2 regions of the Luteococcus sp. Sow4_B9 genome follow, and region 1 is predicted to be linked to the other one. Evidence: predicted binding sites of a transcription regulator. Region 1 holds the regulator's gene; the other holds the start of a gene.
What was found. The regulator HrcA, encoded in region 1, represses chaperone genes, less so after heat shock. The targets are predictions, from matches to a motif close to TTGGCACTCGNNNNNNNCGAGTGCCAA.
Positions count from the first base shown of each region.

Region 2: groL (chaperonin GroEL) is a predicted target of HrcA. The motif match lies at 3,076-3,102, and genes of this name have one in related genera.

Region 1 is NZ_JBQKKT010000009.1:52,603-61,683, reverse strand. Features, by position in the region: gene tgt (tRNA guanosine(34) transglycosylase Tgt) at 1-213, opposite strand, end outside; gene ACTQ49_RS07660 (16S rRNA (uracil(1498)-N(3))-methyltransferase) at 210-1,052, opposite strand; gene dnaJ (molecular chaperone DnaJ) at 1,052-2,239, opposite strand; gene hrcA (heat-inducible transcriptional repressor HrcA) at 2,251-3,273, opposite strand; gene ACTQ49_RS07645 (MBL fold metallo-hydrolase) at 3,388-4,260, shown strand; gene ACTQ49_RS07640 (inositol monophosphatase family protein) at 4,270-5,046, opposite strand; gene ACTQ49_RS07635 (LysR family transcriptional regulator) at 5,104-5,949, opposite strand; gene ACTQ49_RS07630 (YbfB/YjiJ family MFS transporter) at 6,019-7,167, shown strand; gene ACTQ49_RS07625 (DUF3097 domain-containing protein) at 7,191-8,039, opposite strand; gene ACTQ49_RS07620 (hypothetical protein) at 8,133-8,510, shown strand; gene ACTQ49_RS07615 (alpha/beta fold hydrolase) at 8,628-9,081, opposite strand, start outside.
Region 2 is NZ_JBQKKT010000010.1:13,780-22,860, forward strand. Features, by position in the region: gene ACTQ49_RS08045 (hypothetical protein) at 1-1,131, opposite strand, end outside; gene groL (chaperonin GroEL) at 1,334-2,956, opposite strand; gene ACTQ49_RS08055 (hypothetical protein) at 3,167-3,610, shown strand; gene ACTQ49_RS08060 (CsbD family protein) at 3,710-3,904, opposite strand; gene ACTQ49_RS08065 (DUF3263 domain-containing protein) at 4,042-4,320, opposite strand; gene manA (mannose-6-phosphate isomerase, class I) at 4,463-5,632, shown strand; tRNA gene ACTQ49_RS08075 (tRNA-Thr) at 5,697-5,772, shown strand; gene ACTQ49_RS08080 (rhodanese-like domain-containing protein) at 5,791-6,108, opposite strand; gene ACTQ49_RS08085 (class I SAM-dependent methyltransferase) at 6,253-6,870, shown strand; gene ACTQ49_RS08090 (hypothetical protein) at 6,948-8,072, opposite strand; gene ACTQ49_RS08095 (O-acetyl-ADP-ribose deacetylase) at 8,244-8,762, shown strand; gene ACTQ49_RS08100 (DedA family protein) at 8,798-9,081, opposite strand, start outside.

The DNA of each region.
Region 1 (9,081 bases):
ACCGGGCTGCAGGTACAGGTGGTAGGCATTGGCCAACACGGCCTGCGCGCCGAACTCGCGCACGGATTCAGGAAGCACGGCCTTCACCGTCGCCTTGGTGCCCACGGCGATGAAGGCCGGAGTCTGGATCTCCCCATGCGGGGTGTGAATCGTTCCGGTGCGGCCCAGGCCATTGTCCAGAACAGTGCGCGGCGTGTAGCCGAAATCGCTCATCGAGCACCTCCCTCGTCAGGCTCAGGCGACGGAGGAGGTCGGCGGGCCGAGCCCGTAGGTGATCCGTCGACCGAACCCGTCGAGGCCATCAGCTGCAGTTGCGCCAGCGCCACCACACCTGCCGTCGACGTGCGCAGCACCCCATCACTGATCAGGACCGGCCGGGCACCGGCCCGGGTGAAGAAATCCAATTCGTCCGGGCTGATGCCGCCTTCCGGGCCGACGATGAACAGCACCTCCGGGAGCTCAGCAGGCTCACTCACACTGTTCGCCGAGCTTGCCGAGGGCAATCCCACCTCGGCGATGTGCTGGGACGCGGACTCGTGAAGGACCAGCGCCAGACTGGCACGTTCGATCCGGGCGACGAGCTCCTTCGTCGAGACGAAGCCCACCTCGGGAATCCGGAATCGTCGGGACTGCTTCGTGGCCTCCCGGGCCGTGGATTCCCACTTCGCCAGCCCCTTGCGGCACTTCTCCGCAGTCCACCGCACGATGGAGCGGCTCGCCTGCCAGGCCAGCACCTCGTCGACGCCGAGCTCGGTCATCGTCTCCACCGCCAGATCCGACCGATCCCCCTTTGCCAGCGCCTGAACCCCGACCCAGCGGTAGCGGCCGGACGGGGTCTCGAGCAGCTCAGCCACCTCGACGACGATGCCCTGCTTGCCCACCTCCACGACCGGGCCCCGAACAGCGCGCCCCGAACCGTCAGAGACCAGTACCGACTCCCCCATCTGGATACGCTTCACGACGGCAGCATGACGCCCCTCGTCCCCCGTCACGGCGATGTGGGAACCAGGTGAGGCGCCGGTGAGATCGGCCAGGAAGAGTGCGTCGCTCATCAGCCGCCGAAGGCTTCCTTCAGACGGTCGAAGACCCCCTGCTTGCCCTTGTGCACCTGGGCCGTGACATTCGTCTCACCGCGTGCCTCGGCCAGCTGTCGCAGGAGCTCGCGCTGGTGTCCGTCCACCTTCGTCGGCGTCTGGACGACGAAGGTGATGCCCAGCTCGCCGCGACCGCTGCCGCGCAGACGAGGCACACCACGACCGGCGACTGCCACTCTGGTCCCGCTCTGGGTCCCGGCAGGAATCTCCACCTCAAGCGTCGCGTCCGAAGGATCGGAGTCCTCGCGCTCGGCCTCCAGGGTGTCGATCGTCAGCTTCGTGCCCAGGGCCGCTGCCGTCATGGGGACCCGGAGCACCATCTCGATGTTGTCCCCGTCGCGCTTGAAGACCTCATGGTTGGCAACGACGAGTTCCACGTACAGGTCGCCGGCCGGACCACCGCCGGGACCGACCTCACCCTGACCCTCCAGATGGATCCGATTGCCGGTGCTCACGCCGGCAGGGATCTTCACATTCAGGGTCCGGCTGGAACGCACACGGCCCTCACCGGAGCACTCGCCACAGGGGTGCGGAATCACGGTGCCGTAGCCGCGGCAGTTGGGGCACGGCTGCGAGGTGCGGATGTCTCCCAGGAAGGAACGCTGGATCTGGGTGATCTCCCCATTGCCACTGCAGGTGCTGCAGGTGACCGGCTCGGAGCCTTCAGAGCAGCCAGATCCGGTGCACTTGGGGCACACCACCGCTGTCTCCACGCTCAACGGCTTGGTCACACCAAATGCGGCCTCGGCCAGAGTCAGGCTCTGCCGCACCAGGGCATCCTGACCGCGACGGACCCGAGAGCGCGGTCCACGCTGCGCCTGCTGGCCGAACATCGCATCGACGAGGTTCGTGAAGTCGAACCCGCCACCGAATCCGCCACCGGGGAAGCCGCCGAATCCACCCGCGCCACCCATTCCGCCGAAGCCCCCGCCCATCGGGTCTCCGCCACGGTCGAAGATCGCCTTCTTCTGCGGATCGGAGAGGACCTCATAGGCCTCCTGGATCTGCTTGAACTTCTCGTCGGCATCCGGCTCATTGGACACATCGGGATGCATCTTCATGGCCATCCGGCGGTAGGCCTTCTTGATCTGCTCGGGCGTTGCGTCGCGCTCGACGCCCAGGATCTCGTAGTAGTCAGAACTCATGGGAGTGAAAGTCATCCTTCTGCCAGGAAGCGGCCAACATAGCGGGCCACGGCACGAACCGAGGCCATGGTTGAGGGGTAGTCCATGCGGGTTGGCCCGACGATTCCCAGGGTGGCCCAGGAATCGTCCAACGAACCATAGGTGCTGGCCACCAGTGAGGTCGACTGGAGGCGTTCAAAGGGATTCTCCTGACCGATGCGCACCGTGACATCGGACGGGCTGGAGGCAGCCTCACCCAGCAGGTGCAGCAGCACCACCTGCTCCTCAAGTGCTTCGAGGACGGGCTTCACGGCTGTCTCGAATTGGTCGCCGAAGCGACTCAGGTGCGGCACGCCCGCCACGGCGACGCGGGTCGACGGGTCGTCGGCCAGCATCTCCAACACGGTGGCCACCACGGTGTTGACGCTGGTGCGCGCGATCGTGTCCGGCAGTTCCCCCAACAGGCTCGACAACTTGTCGGCGCCCTGGGCCGGGGTCAGGCCGACCACCGCCTGGTTGAGCCGCGTCCGAAGCTCCGCCAGGGACTGTTCGGAGTGCATCGGCAGTTCCACGGAACGCTGGTCCACCCGACCGGTGGAGTTGATCAGGATCACCAGCACCCGGTCGCTGGTCAGGCTCACCAGCTCGATGTGGCGCACCTGGGCGGTGGAACTGATCGGGTACTGCACGATGGCCACCTGCTGGGTCACCTGCGCGAGCAACCTCACCGTGCGGGTGACGATGTCGTCCAGGTCGAGCGCGCCTGCCATGAAGGTCTGGATCGCGCGCTTCTCTGCCGCCGACAGCGGCTTGACGGTGGCCAACCGGTCGACGAACAGGCGGTAGCCCTTGTCGGTCGGAATGCGTCCCGCGCTGGTGTGCGGCTGGGTGATGTAGCCCTCCTCCTCCAGCACGGCCATGTCATTGCGAACGGTCGCCGGAGAGACCTTGAGCTGGTGACGCTCCACCAGCGCCTTCGAGCCGACGGGCTCCTTGCTGCTGACGTAGTCGGTGACGATCGCCTTGAGCACGTCCATCTTGCGTTCGTCCAGCATGATCCCTCCCCTCCCAGCGCCATCCATGTCACGGCCTCTCCATATTGGCACTCAGGGCAAGGGAGTGCCAAAGCGCGTGTCCCGTTCCGCGAGCAGACGGCTAGGCTCGTGGCCATGCGCGAATTCTCGATCGGTGACTGGCAGCTCGTCCGTGACGGCATCCACGTGGTGCAGTTGCAGCCGGCCTCGGTCAATGCCGGGCTGATCATCGGCCACAGCGGTGTGATGCTGGTGGACACCGGTTCCTCCCCCAGTCAGGGACGGGAGCTGGCGGCCAGCGCGGCCGAGGTGGCAGGCCGCCCGGTCACGCACGTGGTGGTCACCCACGCGCACTTCGACCACTTCTACGGGCTGGCCGGCATCCCGCACGTCGTGAGCATCGGGCACGAGAACCTGCTGCACCACTTGGACGGGACCAATGATCCCGACGTCGATCCCGAGGTGATTCGGCGCGATCTGGGCTTCGATGTCTCCGAACTGGTCGGCCCCACCGATCCGATGGGGCTGATCAAGGCCGTCGACCTGGGCGGGCGCACGGTCGAGATCGTCCATCTGGGCAATGGCCACAGCGATTCCGACCTGTTCGTCCAGGTGCCCGACGCCCGGGTGGTCTTCACCGGCGACATGCTCGAGACCTCCGCAGATCCCATGGTCGGCCCCGACTCCCACGTCGACACCTGGCCCAAGGCCATCGACGGGGTGATGAGCAATGCCAAGAGCGACACGCTGTTCATCCCCGGGCACGGCCCGGTGGCCACCCTGGAGGAGGTCACCAAGCAGCGCGCCGACATCTCCATGCTCTGGGCAACCGCGGAGGACTGCGTCAAGAAGGGGCTCACCATCGAGGACGTGGTCGCCGACCTCAACGGTCCGCGGGAGGTCGAATGGCCCTTCGCGCCGCAGACCGTGGGCAATGCCCTGCCCTGGCTCTACCGGGCACTGGCGGCCAAGGGCGTCACCAAGAGTCGCCTGCTGCCCCTGCTCTGACCGGCAAGATCAGGGCTCGCGCCACAGTCGCTGCACGGTCTCCGCGATCTCGGGGGTGGCCGCGGCGATGACTCCGGGGCCGGTCCAGGCCGCGGTGTAGTCGACGCCGCGGAAGTTGCGCACCGCACCACCCAGCTCGGTCACCATCAGCGCGCCCGGCAGGTGGTCCCACGGGTGCACGTTCTTGTAGACGAGGTAGTCCACCTTGCCCTCTAGCAGGTAGGGGTAGTCGATCCCGCAGCTCCACGCGCTCTCCACCACGGGTGCCAGCTCTCCCCCGCCGACGAAGCCGTGACGACTGTCCTTGCTGGTGGCTCCCAGCGGCAGTCGGGGCTGCTCGTCGCGCACCAGCACATGGCCGTTGAGCTCCACCCCGGCGCCTCGCTCGGCCACGTAGGCGTCGCCGTGCTCGGGCTGCCAGATCCAGGACCTGGTGGTGATGCCGTCCACCAGCTCGGCGATCATCACCGCGTGGTCGGGGCTGCCCTTGACGAAATTGCGGGTGCCGTCCACCGGGTCGACGGTGAAGGCGTGACGGGTGCCCGGCAGGCTGAACTCCAGGCTGGGGTTGGTGAAGCAAGCCTCCTCGCCGACGACCACCGCGTCGGGGAACATCCTGGTGAGCTCCCGGGTGAGGAGCACCTCGGCCTCACGGTCGGCGACGGTCACGTAGTCACCCGGGGTCTTCTGCTCCACCTCGCCCGTGCTCAGGGCACGAAATCGGGGGGTGATGACCTCGGCAGCGACCTGCCGCATGAGATCAAGGACGTCCTGGGTACTCGCCATGCCCCCAGCCTAGTCAGGCTTCGTACCGGATCGTGAGGCCTGGAGCGACTCGCCGCCCTACAGTGGCATCGCCCGCGCCAGTTCCACGATCTTCCCCACCCACTGCTCCGCCAGGCCGCGCCGGTGCGCCAACCAGAGACTGACCTGGGGAGCATCCTCCAGCGCAATGGTCCGCAGGCCCGGGTGCTGCCGCGCATCCGCCGCCGACAAGGGCAAGGCCCCCACTCCCTGCCCGGAGGCCACCAGTTCGATCCACTCGTCGTAGTTGGCACAGGTCAAGACCCTGCTCGGACGCTGCTCCTCGGGCCACGATTCGGCGGTAGTCGTCCCGCTGACCGTGTTGACGACCAGTGGATGCCGCCGCAACTCTGCCCACGCCAGCGACTCCCGTCCGGCCAGCTGGTGCCGGCTGGCCACGACTGCCACCCGTGGCTCGGTACCGAGCAGGTGCAACTGGAATCCGTCGGACGGAGGTTTCGTGCGCACGAGTGCCAGGTCCAGCCTGCCCGTCAGCAGAGCCGACCAGACGTCGTCGCGCCGCAACAGCCGCAACTCCATGCCGGTGCGGTCCCGCAGCGCAGTCTGCAGCTGGACTGTCCAGGGGCTCGGGAGCACCCAGTGGAAGCCCACCCGCAGCAGCGTCTGCCCGGCTGCCCGTTCGATGGCTCCGTCGAGCTGCGCCAACAGCCCTCGGGCATCCTCGGCCAGGGCCTCCCCCGCCCGGGTCAGCTCCACCCGACGCGTGCTGCGGTCCACCAGGCTGCGACCCACCAGGGACTCCAACTGCTGGATGGTTCGCGACACCACTGGCTGGGAGATCCGCAACTCGTCGGCCGCCGCAGAGAAGCCACCGTGGTCCGCGATCGCCACCAGCGCCCGCAGGTGACGCACTTCGACGCTCATGCCCACGAAGCATAAATCACGGTCTTGAGGTATTTCCCGCTTCCCGACGGAGGCTCCTAGCGTTGCGCCATGACCTGCCACCAGACCATGGCGCCCGAGCACGGGGCCATCCGACAGATCGTCGCAGCCGCGTGCGCATTGGCCGCGGCCATGGGCATCGGTCGTTTCTCCTACACGCCCATCCTGCCGCTGATGACCGAGCAGGCCTCGCTCTCCCCCGCACTGGGAGCCTTCCTCGCGTCCAGCAACTACCTCGGCTACCTCCTCGGCATGGTGCTGGGCACCTTCTGGCAGCGTGCGGCACGGTCCAGGGCATCCCTTCGCGCGTGCTCGATCCTGTTGGTCCTCAGCCTGGCGGTGATGCCCCTGACCAGGAGCGTCGAGGTGTGGTTGGTGGCCCGGACGGTGGCGGGGGCCCTCAGCGCCCTGCTCTTCCTGGTGGCCTCCCATTCGGTGCTGGAGGTGGCTGCGGCGCGTTCCCCACAGCTGGCGGGCTGGGCCTATGGGGGTGTCGGCGTGGGAATCGTCCTGTCCGGGCTGCTGGTGGCGGGCTGCCGGCAGCTCGGAGACTGGCGGCTGGCATGGGCGGCGTCGGCGGCCGCCGCCGCAGCGCTGTTGGCACTGTCATGGAATCTGGCCACCGCCCCCGCTGTCGGCCCTCGACTGTCTGCTTCCCGGCAACGCACCCCCGCCAGCTTCGTGGTGCTGTGCACGCTCTACTTCCTCGAGGGCGCGGGCTACATCATCGCCGGCACCTTCCTCGTGGCCGCCGTCCAGACCTCGGCCGGGAGTTCTGCCGGTGTCTGGACCTGGATTCTGGTGGGTCTGGCAGCACTGCCGTCCTGCGTCGTGTGGGCCAGACTCTCCACGCGGATCTCCCGACCGGTGCTCCTCGGTATCGCGCTGGGGCTGCAGGCCATCGGGATGTCCCTACCGGCACTGCACGATGGCCTGTCCGCCGCCTTGGCCTCGGCCGTGCTCTTCGGCGGGACCTTCATGGGGATCACCACACTGGCCTTGGCCGAGGGGCGTCACCTGGGCACCGCCCGAGCGGTGGCGATCCTCTCGGTGGGCTACTCGCTGGGCCAGATCCTCGGACCCATCGCCGTGGCGCCCTTCCTGCACCACGGACACGGAAGCGCCCTGCTCGTCGGCGCCGGGCTGGCTGCCGTGGCCTCCGGGCTGGCCTTCCTCCTGGCACGCAGGCCCAGGGGGTGAACCGGGCTTCGGCACCCCGAGGCTCAGAAGTCCTCCAGGTGGTCCTGCGTGACGAAGTCGATCAGCTTCTCCACCTCGGTGTTGAAGGCGGGGTCCAGATCCCGGAAGCTCGTCACCCGTGCCAGGATGGCCTGCCAGGCCTGCGCGACGTCCTTCTGGTCCTTGTGGGGCAGGCCGAGCGCGGACAGCGTGCCCTTCTTCCAGTCGACGTCCATCGGCACCTCGGGCCACTTCTTGATGCCGATGCGCTCGGGCTTGACTGCCTGCCAGACGTCGATGAAGCGGTGGCCGCCGATCATCACGTACTCGCCGTAACCACCCTTGGCCACCTCGCGGGCGATGCGGGTCTCCTTCGAGCCGGTCACCAGGTGGTCGACCAGCACGGCCAGCCGTCGCCCCTTCTCGGGCTTGAACTCGGCGACGATCCCCACCAGGTCGTCGATGCCGCCCAGGTACTCGACGACCACGCCGACGTGGCGCAAGTCGTCGCCCCAGACCTTCTCCACCAGCTCGGCGTCGTGGCGGCCCTCCACGTAGATGCGGCTGGGCAGCGCCACCTTCGCCGGCGTGCTGGCCGCGGCCCGCGAACCCGACGCGGTGTACTTCTGCTCGGCCCGTCCGGTGCGCGGCGGCACACACAGCCGCACCGGCTGGCCCTCCACCAGGAAGCCGGGCCCCACCGGGAAGGAGCGCCGCTTCAGCTTGTAGTTCTCCAGGACGACGACGCCGTTCTCCCACTTGACGATCTCACCGGTGAAGCCGGTCGACGGCTCCTCGACGATCATCCCCAGATCCATGGGCATGTCAATGGTCTGCTTCTGGCCGGCCTTCTGCCAGCCCGCGCTCAGGACGTCCTTGTTGTAGCGATCCACGTCGCACGAGGTTACCCCGACGCCGTCAGATCCGCCCCGGGACGCACCTGCGCGTCGGACCCTGCAGCGACTCGGCACCGCTACATTCGCGCCATGAAAGCAGAGCACCTGCGTCTGGGGTGGTGCCTGGTGGCGCCCACGCCGGCCGACGATCTGACCCCGAGCGCGACCCAGGGACTGTGGAGCGTCGCGGCAGACCTCAACGGCGTGCAGCCCGGCCCCCAGGAGTGGGACCAGTGGTACCTCGACCTGAACGCCGCACTGCAGTCCCGCGCCGCCTCACCTGTTCCCGGGACCGTCGTCGTGGAGCTGGCGGTGGACGCGCGGGATGCTGCGCGGCTCCTTCACGAGGCGCCACACGCCAATGGGTGGAGGCTCGCCGGAGCGTCCAGTCCGCGGTGGGCCGATGCCTTCGAGCGCAAGGAGTCGGCATCGAGGACATTGAAGGCGCGGCACTGGACCTCACCCTGATGGCCGAGGGGGCAACCCAGGCCGTCTTCGTCGGGTGGTGCACGCCCGAGGATGCCTTGGACCGAATCAGGCACGCCCTCGCACGGCTCGGCGTCACCATGTCCTGACGCCCGACCGTCAGCCAGACTCCCCGGCGCGTAGGCCGCAGGCCCGCAGGATCTCGTCCGCCACGAGCTGCGGTTGCGTGAACAACACGTAGTGGCCGGAATCAGGCGCCTCGACCAGACGCCACCCGGGGTTTGCCGCGACGGATCGCTGGTGGGCTCCAAGGAGGTCGCGACGCGCTGAGCCGACAGCTGGTTTGGTGCCCGAGATGAGCACGGTGGGGACGGTCGCAGACCGGGTGCCCTCGCGGAGCTGCAGCAGCCCCGCGCGGATCCGACGACCCTCTTTCGCGCAGGCACGTAATGCGGATGTGCTGGCGGAGGCACTGATCAGGGCCTCAAGTTCGTCTGCGACCAGGACGGGCCCCAACCCCTTCCGCAACCCGGCCTTGAGGAGCTTGGCCCGAACACGTGATGGGAACATCACGGCATGGACCCACTCCAAGGCCCGGGTACGGCGGGTGAAG
Region 2 (9,081 bases), on a different contig from region 1:
CACCACGAACCAACGCCCGGTGAGCTTCTGCCCCACCAACCAGAACAGGGGGAAGGCCGCCATCAGGAAGCGACCCCGCGGGCCCACACCGGAGAAGAGGACCATCTGGGCCGTGAGCAACAGGGCATAGGCGGCGGGCACCCACGGGATCCGGGCGCCACGCCAGATGGCCCAGACCACCAGGGCCAGGAAGAGGAAGCCTGCCTCGGTCACCATGTAGTCAGGGTCCCGGACCAGCTCCAGTGGGTTCTTGAGGATCAGCCAGAACTTCCACCCCAGGTCAAAGCCCTGCCCCCAGAAGCGGTCCTGGATGGTGAACCAAGCGGCCGGATCGCCGGTGTGCCGCCCCAGCCACACCCAGTAGCCGAGGATTCCCAGCGGGGCGAGGGCCGGTGCCAGCACGGCCCCCCGAGTGGGGACGAGAGTGGGTGCCGGCTCCAGGCGGGCCTGTCCTTCCTGCCACTCGAGGAGCCAGCGACCAAGCCGACTCCGCCCCAGTGCCGTGCGCAGCCAGGGCCAGACACCGGGCCAGCACAGGGCACCTGCCACGGCACCGGCAGCCACCAGGCCGACGCCATTGGGTCTGGTGGCGGACGCGTCGGCGGCCAGCAACCCGGCCACCAGCCAGCGACGGTCATGGAGGGCAGCCATGCTGGCGATGGCAAGTGTCACCATCAGCGGATCCGACATCACCAGGGTGCTGGTGGCCAGGCCTGGCATCACGACGAAAAGCAGCGCCGCTCGCCGAGCAGCCAGAGGCGTGGTGATCCTGCGCCCCAGCCACAACATGAGCGCAGCGGCCACCGCACCCAGACAGAGGTTCAGGACCACCGCCACGGTCACCGGTGGCAGCTGGGTGATCCGCACCAGGGCCCTGACCACCAGCGGGAAGAGCGGGAAGAAGGCGCCGCGGGCCTCATTGATCTGTCCGGCCTGCGGAACCTCGTCGGGGTAACCAAGGTGGGCGATGTCCAGATAGAAGGGGCCGTCCCAGGGAGCGAAGACGCGACGCCAGCCAAGTGATTCCCGTTGGTGCAACCCATAGAGGGCCAGGAGGCCCAGGATCCTGGTCAGCGCATAGAGCCCCAACACCTGCCCCAGGTGCCGCGTCCAGCTCGACTGCGCCTGCATGTCCCCCGCCAACCCTTCCTGCCACTGAAACGTCTTCCCAATCTAGTGCGTCGGGAGGTCAGTGACCGCCCTGCACACTGGACCGCCCTGCACACTGGGCGGGAGAGCACACTGGGCGGGACAACAGAATGGGCGGGACAGGCCACGAGGGCGACCCCCCTTGTGGGGAGCCGCCCTCGTGGGACGCAGCGTGCGGGCGGGATCAGAAGCCCATGCCGCCCATCTCGTCGCCGCCGGGCATGGCCGGAGCGGCCTTCTCGGGGGCATCCGCGATGACAGCCTCGGTGGTGAGGAAGAGCGCGGCGATGGAGGCGGCGTTCTGCAGGGCAGAACGGGTCACCTTGGCCGGGTCGATGATGCCCGACTCAACCATCTTCACGTACTCGCCGGTGGCGGCGTTGAGGCCCTCACCGACGGGCAGGTTGGCAACCTTCTCCGCGATGACGCCACCCTCAAGGCCAGCGTTGAGGGCGATCTGGCGCAGCGGGGCCTGAGCGGCCTGCAGCACGATCTGGGCGCCGGTGGCCTCGTCACCCTCGAGCTGGTCGAGCTTGACGTTCTTGGCGGCCTGGATCAGCGCCACGCCACCACCGGGGACGATGCCCTCCTCGACGGCAGCCTTGGCATTGCGGACGGCGTCCTCGATGCGGTGCTTGCGCTCCTTGAGCTCCACCTCGGTGGCCGCGCCGACCTTGATGACGGCCACGCCGCCGGCCAGCTTGGCGAGGCGCTCCTGCAGCTTCTCGCGGTCGTAGTCGGAGTCCGAGTTCTCGATCTCCTTGCGGATCTGGGCCACGCGGCCGGCGATCTGCTCGGCGTCACCAGCACCATCGACGATGGTGGTCTCGTCCTTGGTCACCACGACGCTGCGGGCCTGGCCCAGCAGCTCCAGGGTGGCGGTCTCCAGCGAGAGGCCCACCTCCTGGCTGATGACGGTGCCGCCGGTCAGGATGGCGATGTCGGCCAGCATGGCCTTGCGACGGTCACCGAAGCCGGGCGCCTTGACGGCAACCGACTTGAAGGTGCCACGGATCTTGTTGACGATCAGGCCGGCCAGGGCCTCACCGTCGGTGTCCTCGGCGATGACCAGCAGCGGACGGCTGGACTGCATGACCTTCTCGAGGACGGGCAGCAGCTCCTTCAGCGAGGAGACCTTGCCGTCGACGAGCAGGATGTAGGGGTTCTCGAGCTCCGCCACCATCGACTCGGTGTCGGTGACGAAGTAGGGGCTGATGTAGCCCTTGTCGAAGCGCATGCCCTCGGTGAGCTCGAGGTCGAGGCCGAAGGTGTTCGACTCCTCGACGGTGATGACGCCTTCCTTGCCCACCTTGTCCATCGCCTCGGCGATGATCTCGCCGACGGTCGGGTCGGCGGCGGAGATCGACGCGGTGGCGGCGATCTGCTCCTTGGTCTCGACGTCGATGGCCATCGTGCCCAGCTCCTCGCTGATGGCCTTGACGGCGGTCTCGATGCCCTTCTTGAGACCCATCGGGTTGGCGCCTGCGGTCACATTGCGCAGACCCTCACGGACCATTGCCTGGGCCAGCACGGTGGCGGTGGTGGTGCCGTCACCTGCGACGTCGTCGGTCTTCTTGGCGACCTCCTTGACGAGCTCGGCACCGATCTTCTCGAAGGGATCCTCGAGCTCGATCTCCTTGGCGATGGACACGCCGTCATTGGTGATGGTGGGGGCGCCCCACTTCTTCTCCAGGACGACATTGCGGCCCTTGGGGCCGAGGGTGACCTTGACCGCGTCAGCCAGGGTGTTCATGCCCCGCTCGAGTCCGCGGCGGGCCTCGATGTTGAATTCGATCAGCTTTGCCATGGTCTTTCGGGAGTCCTCCCGCGTAAGGGGCCATTGGCCCCGGTTCTGTCAGTGTCTTGTGGCGCGTGTGTCCCGATGCCCGCGACGGACGGCCCTGGGGCCTCATCGATGACCTCGCGCTGGCACTCGATTACCCTGAGTGCCAACTCCATTTTTAGCACTCGACACAAGAGAGTGCAAAGACCCATCGACGACGGGCAGAATGGCCGCGTGGTCAAGCCCTCCCCCGGCCGCCAACCGGCCTCTCGAACGATGCTCGCGGTGCGCAATGTCGGCAACTGGTCGAACCTGAGCACCCCGGCGGGCCTCATCGTCGCGCGTTTGGGTGGGGCCAGGCTTCGCCGCGGGCCTCGGGGACTGTGGTTCGCCGATGGCTACCGATGGGGCTTCCCGGCCGGATCGGCCTTCACCATCGGCAATGTGGTGACCACTGGCCACCCCGATCTGGCAGCGCTGTTGGCGCGTCGTCCCGGATTGCTCGAGCACGAGGAGAGCCACGCCTGGCAGTGGGCGATGTGCGCTGGGCTGCCCTTCCTTCCGCTCTACGGCTCCATGGCGCTGTGGTCACTGCTGCACCACGGCGACCATGCCACCGGCAACTTCTTCGAGCGCCAGGCGAACCTGCGCGACGGCGGTTACCCGACGGGAACGTGACCGTGCCCGGTACTCCCACGGGAGCACCGAGCACGATCGCCCCTTGTCGGGGCTGAGTTACTTCAGTCCGTCAGGGCTACTTCAGCCTGTCAGGCGAACTCAGTTCTTCAGGTCCTCAACGACGTCGTTGACCTTGTCCTTGGCCCCTTCGACCTTCTGGCCCACCTGGCCGTCGAACTCCTGCGCGGCACCCTCGGTCTGCAGTCGCTCGTTGTCCGTGGCGTCACCGGCCGCCTGCTTGGCCTTGCCAACCGCCTGGTCCTTGAGATTGTCGATCTTGTCACCGAAACCCATGACTGCTCCTCACATTCGTCGGGATGGTCGACCCTTGCGGATCGGCCAGTGAATTCGACGGTAGTGCGCGCCGGCCGGCGATCGCGAGGACTTGCGCGCCAAGCGAAATGTGCACCTGCTGGAGATCTGGTGAGAAATCAGCCAGGCAACCGGGCGGCGGAACGGGCCTGCGCCCGCTGCCCACGCAGCCGCTGGAGCCGCTTCACCAGCAGAGGATGACGCTGGAGGGCCGCCGGCTCGTCGATCACCTGGTTGAGCAGCTGGTGGTATCGCGGCAGCGAGATACCGAAAAGATCCCTGACCTCCTGCTCCCGCACGGAACGGGCGGTCGCAGGCCGGCTGGCCGCGAAGTCCAGTACGGCCAGTTCCAACTGGTCGAGACCGCTGGGCGTCTGGTCGCAAAGGGCATCGGGCATGCGGACGATTCTAGGCCCGGAGTCACCCCGGGCTGGCCGAACGACAGTTCTGAAGGATGCCAGCTCACCCCCCGAGCTGCCAGACTGGACGTGCGCACGGCCACTCGGGAGCCGTACCCGGACCACGAAGGACACCAGACGCATGCACCAGATGTCGGGCACCCTCCAGCACTACGCGTGGGGATCGACGACGGCGATCCCTGAGATCCTGGGGATCGAGGCCACAGCGGAACCGCAGGCCGAGTACTGGCTCGGAGCACACGCCAGCGCCCCCTCGACCGTTGACGGCCAGCCGCTGGACCAGCTGATCCAGCAGAACCCCGGCATCGTCGGGACGGCCAGCGTCGACAGCTTCGGCCCCTGCCTGCCCTACCTGCTCAAGGTTCTGGCTGCCAACCGTCCCCTCTCCCTGCAGGCGCACCCGACCCGCGCCCAGGCTGAGGAGGGTTTCGCCCGGGAGAACGAGCAGGGGATCCCGCTGGACGACCCCAAGCGCACCTACAAGGACTCCTGGCCCAAGCCGGAGCTGATGCTGGCGCTGACCCCCTTCGACGCGCTGTGCGGTTTCCGCGACACCCTGAAGACCGCGGAACTCTTCGAGCAGGTGGGCATCCCGGCCCTGGACCAGATGGTGGCTCCACTGCGACTGCGCCGCGGCTCGGCCGGCCTGATGGAGGTCTTCCTGGACGCCCTCGGCCAGACCGATGAGCGTCGCGACCTGGCCAATGAGACCGTCGCGCGCTGCCTCCCCCACGTCGAGGACGAGGGCGATTTCGGAGACTTCTGCCGCACTGCGGTGATGCTCGACGAGTACTACCCGGGCGACGGTTCGATCCTGGCCGCGTTGATGATGAACCGCTTCACGATGCAGCCGGGCGAGGGGGTCTTCCTGCCCGCCGGCAACATGCACGCCTACCTCAAGGGCACTGGGATCGAGATCATGGCGAACTCGGACAATGTGCTGCGCGGTGGCCTGACCCCCAAGCACATCGACGTGGACGCACTGGTCTCGGTGGTGGACTTCGACGCCGCCCCGGTGGAGCTGGTGCGCGCCGTGGAGGAAGCCCCCGGCCTAAGCCGCTATCCCACCCCGGCCCCCGAGTTTGCCCTCTGGCAGCTGGACCTGCGCGATGGCATCGAGGTGCGGCTGCCGGCCACGGGCTCCGGGCGGACCCTGCTCGTCGTCGACGGTGACCTGACGGGCTCCGATGGCACGACCCTGAAGAAGGGCGAGGCTGCCTTCCTGGAGGCCGGCGAGGATGTCACCGTCACCGGCAACGCCACGGCCTTCCTCGCCGCGCCCGGCGTCTGAGAATCGACAGCGGGCCCGTTGGCTGGGCACAATTGACCCCAGCCAACGGTCCTGCCGTCGGCACGCCTCTGTAGCTCAGTCGGTAGAGCGCCTCTCTTGTAAAGAGGATGTCGCGGGTTCGAATCCTGTCAGAGGCTCCACCGGCCGGCCGCGGCCCCTCACTGGGCCAGCGGCCGGCCCTTTGACTTCCAGGCCCTCATGCCACCGGTCAGTTCGGCCGCGTCGACGCCGCGCTCGATGAGCATGGCCGTCGCCTTCTTGGCCTTCGTTCCGCCACCGCAGCTCACCGGAATCGGTCCGGACAGCGTGGGCAGCTCATCCAGCCGAGCGAGGAGCTGGGTCAGCGGGATGTGAATGGCGCCCGGGGCGTGACCCGCATCCCACTGGGACTGGTCACGCACGTCGAGGATGACGGCATCGTCGGTCAGGTCATCGATGGAAACCTGTGGGAGCGAGGAGAAGTCGGCTTCGGTCATGACCCAATTCTGTCGCAGGAGCGCCGCACCGGCAGCCCGCCGCGGGAATTGTCGCGACCGCTGGACTGGGCGCCGAGATGCACGGGGCTTGCTTCCGGAGGTGCTCGCGCCGCAGGGAAGGGGGCGGCGTGGAAGGATGGCGTGGTGACTGACAACCCGATCGAGCCCGGCACCTGGGAAAAGATGGTGGCGGCCAACCCGCAACACCCGTACAACTACGCGGAGCGCTTCCGCCAGATGGCCGCGCAGGGAGCGGACCTCTTGGGCGAGGCGCGCTTCGTGGACGCCATGGCCCCGCGCGGTGCCCGCATCCTGGATGCTGGCTGTGGCCCAGGCCGCCATGCCAGCTGGCTGGCCCAGCGTGGACACGAGGTCGTGGGAGTTGATCTTGATCCGACGCTGATCGAGATTGCCCGTCGTGAGGCACCAGGCCCGCAGTACTTCGTGCAAGACCTCATGCTCCTCGACCTCCCAGCCCAGGGCGTCACCGAGGGATTCGACGTGATCATGAGCGCCGGGAATGTGATCGCCTTCCCAGCTGCATCGAGCCGGCGACGCATCCTCGCCAACCTGGCAGCCCACCTCAAGCCGGAGGGGCGGGCCGTGATCGGCTTCGGCGCCGGGCGCGGCTACGAGTTCCCCGACTTCTTCGCCGACGCCGAGGCCAGCGGCCTGCAGCTCGACCTCGCGCTGTCCACCTGGGATCTCAAGCCGTACACGCCGGACTCGAACTTCCTGGTGGCCATCCTGACGCGCGCCTGATCTGCCAGCCAACGTGAGAGGGCCCCGGTTTCCCGGGGCCCTCCCTCATGGTGCAGTGCCAAGAGACCGCGCACCGGTCACTGCGGGGCTGCGGTGCAGCTGGTCCCGCTGGGGGAGAACTCGCACAGCTGGTCCGCGGAGCCGCCCGGCTCCCGGTAGGTCACCACGTCGCTGTCGCCGCTCCACTTCACGTCGGTCACCATGTTGCCGCCAGCACTGTCGTAGGAGGTGCCGCCGTCGACCATCGATTGCAGGTGGAGTCCGCTGGAGGTCATGCCACCCTCGATCACGAGCAGGTAGTTCTTGGTGAAGCCTGCCATGCGGTAGGGCCGCCAGGAGCTGCTGTACCGGGATTCGCCATCCCACGAGTAGGCCACCCGCGTCGGCGGGTTCACCGCCGTGGCGGGGTGGTCGATCATGAAACCAGGGCCAGCTGCCTCGACCAGCGAGCCACCCTCGAAGACCTGCTGGCTGTCCTTGGACGTCGCCAGATCCAGGTGCCACAGAACGTAGGTCTTCTCCTCCACCTTGATCAGCGCGTGCACCTGCCCGTCCTGGAGCACGGCCCGGACCACCTCACCGGAAGGCGCCTGGTGGCGGACCGCCCGATCAACCCAGACCTCGTTGACCGTGGCCTGGGAGGCCATCTCCACCGTGCGGCCCTGCCAGGTGCCCAGGGTGGAAGCGGGGGCGTCGGGCAGCAGCTGCTGACGCTGCGGCGTGGCCGTGGCCGTGGCCGACCGTTGCGTGAGGTCACTACCGTGCCCCACCCGGGCGTCCAGCTTGACCCAGGTGCCACCAGTCTGAGTCCAGCCCACCAGGAAGACCTTCTCCCCCACCATCTGTGACGTGATGGGCAGCCACGCCGTCAGCTTGTTGCCCGCACACTGCTCGACGGTGAAATTGGCATTGACCCATCCGTCGGCGGTGTGGAATCCGGCCCCCAGATTGGCGCAGTCAATCTGGGACCCGACGGTCACCTCGATCATGCTGCGACTGCCAACGGCCCCAGTGGTGACCGTGGGCGTCGTCACGTAGAAGTGGACATTGCCCGTCGGGGCCACCCACGGATCCGGCTCCTGGTAGGAGACCCACAGCAGGGGACCAGCGGATCCGGGGGACTCTGCGGCCATGGCCGCCGGTGCCCCGAGGCCTGGAAGGAGGAGCGCCACCATCACGAGGCCACCAGCGCGTCGATTCATCATCTCATCCCGATCGTTGGGGTGGACGACGACCCCAGCGCCCCCGCCCTTGGCACAAAGGTAAGCCCGCGCAGGGCCTTGGCTCCAGCACGACCTGCCCAATCTGGCCAAAGAGATTTCCTGTGCCCACAGGTGATTCAGCGCGAATTGCAAGTGCCCTAGTCTGGGGGCATGACACCTGCTCTGGAAGTGGTCCGAGGCGACATCACCGCGCTGGACCGTTCGGTTGACGTGATCGTCAATGCGGCAAATTCAGGGCTGCTGGGAGGATGTGGCGTCGACGGCGCGATCCATCGTGTGGGCGGGCCAGACATTCTGACGGCCTGCCGAGAACTTCGTGCCGGCGCACTGCCCGATGGCTTGCCCGCAGGGCAGGCAGTGGCCACGACGGCCGGGCGACTGGACGCGCGCTGGGTGGTGCACACGGTCGGGCCTGTCTGGTCGGCCAGCACCGACCTCAGCGAGACCCTGGCCTCCTGTTATCGCGAGACGCTGAGGGTCTGCGATGAACTCGGCGCCACCAGTGTCGCCTTTCCGACCATCAGCGCAGGTGTCTACGGTTGGCCGATGGACGAGGCCACCAGGATCGCCGTGCAGACGGTCCTCACCGCACCTTCCCAGGTGGAGCTCGTCCTCTTCGTCGCTTTCAGTGCGCAGGCGGAACGGGGCTATCGCGCGGCGCTGCCCTGAGCGGCCAGATCGCGACGAACGGCGCCGCTTCCTGGTCAGGCCTGCTTGCGTCGGCTGTTCACCACCGTGGAGCCCACGATGAAGACGATCAGGCCGATCGCGACGTAGTTAGCCACCTTGGCGTACTGCTTGAGCAGGACCACCGCGGGTTCACCCACGCTCCAGCCGAACCAGAAATACGCGAGCAGCCAAACCGTACTGGCCAGGAAGTCCAGTGCCATGAACTTCTTCCAGCCCATGCCGGTGGAACCGGCCAGCACGAAGATCACCTGCATCAGGGGCAGCGGAATCGGTACATAGGCGACGAACATGCCGATCC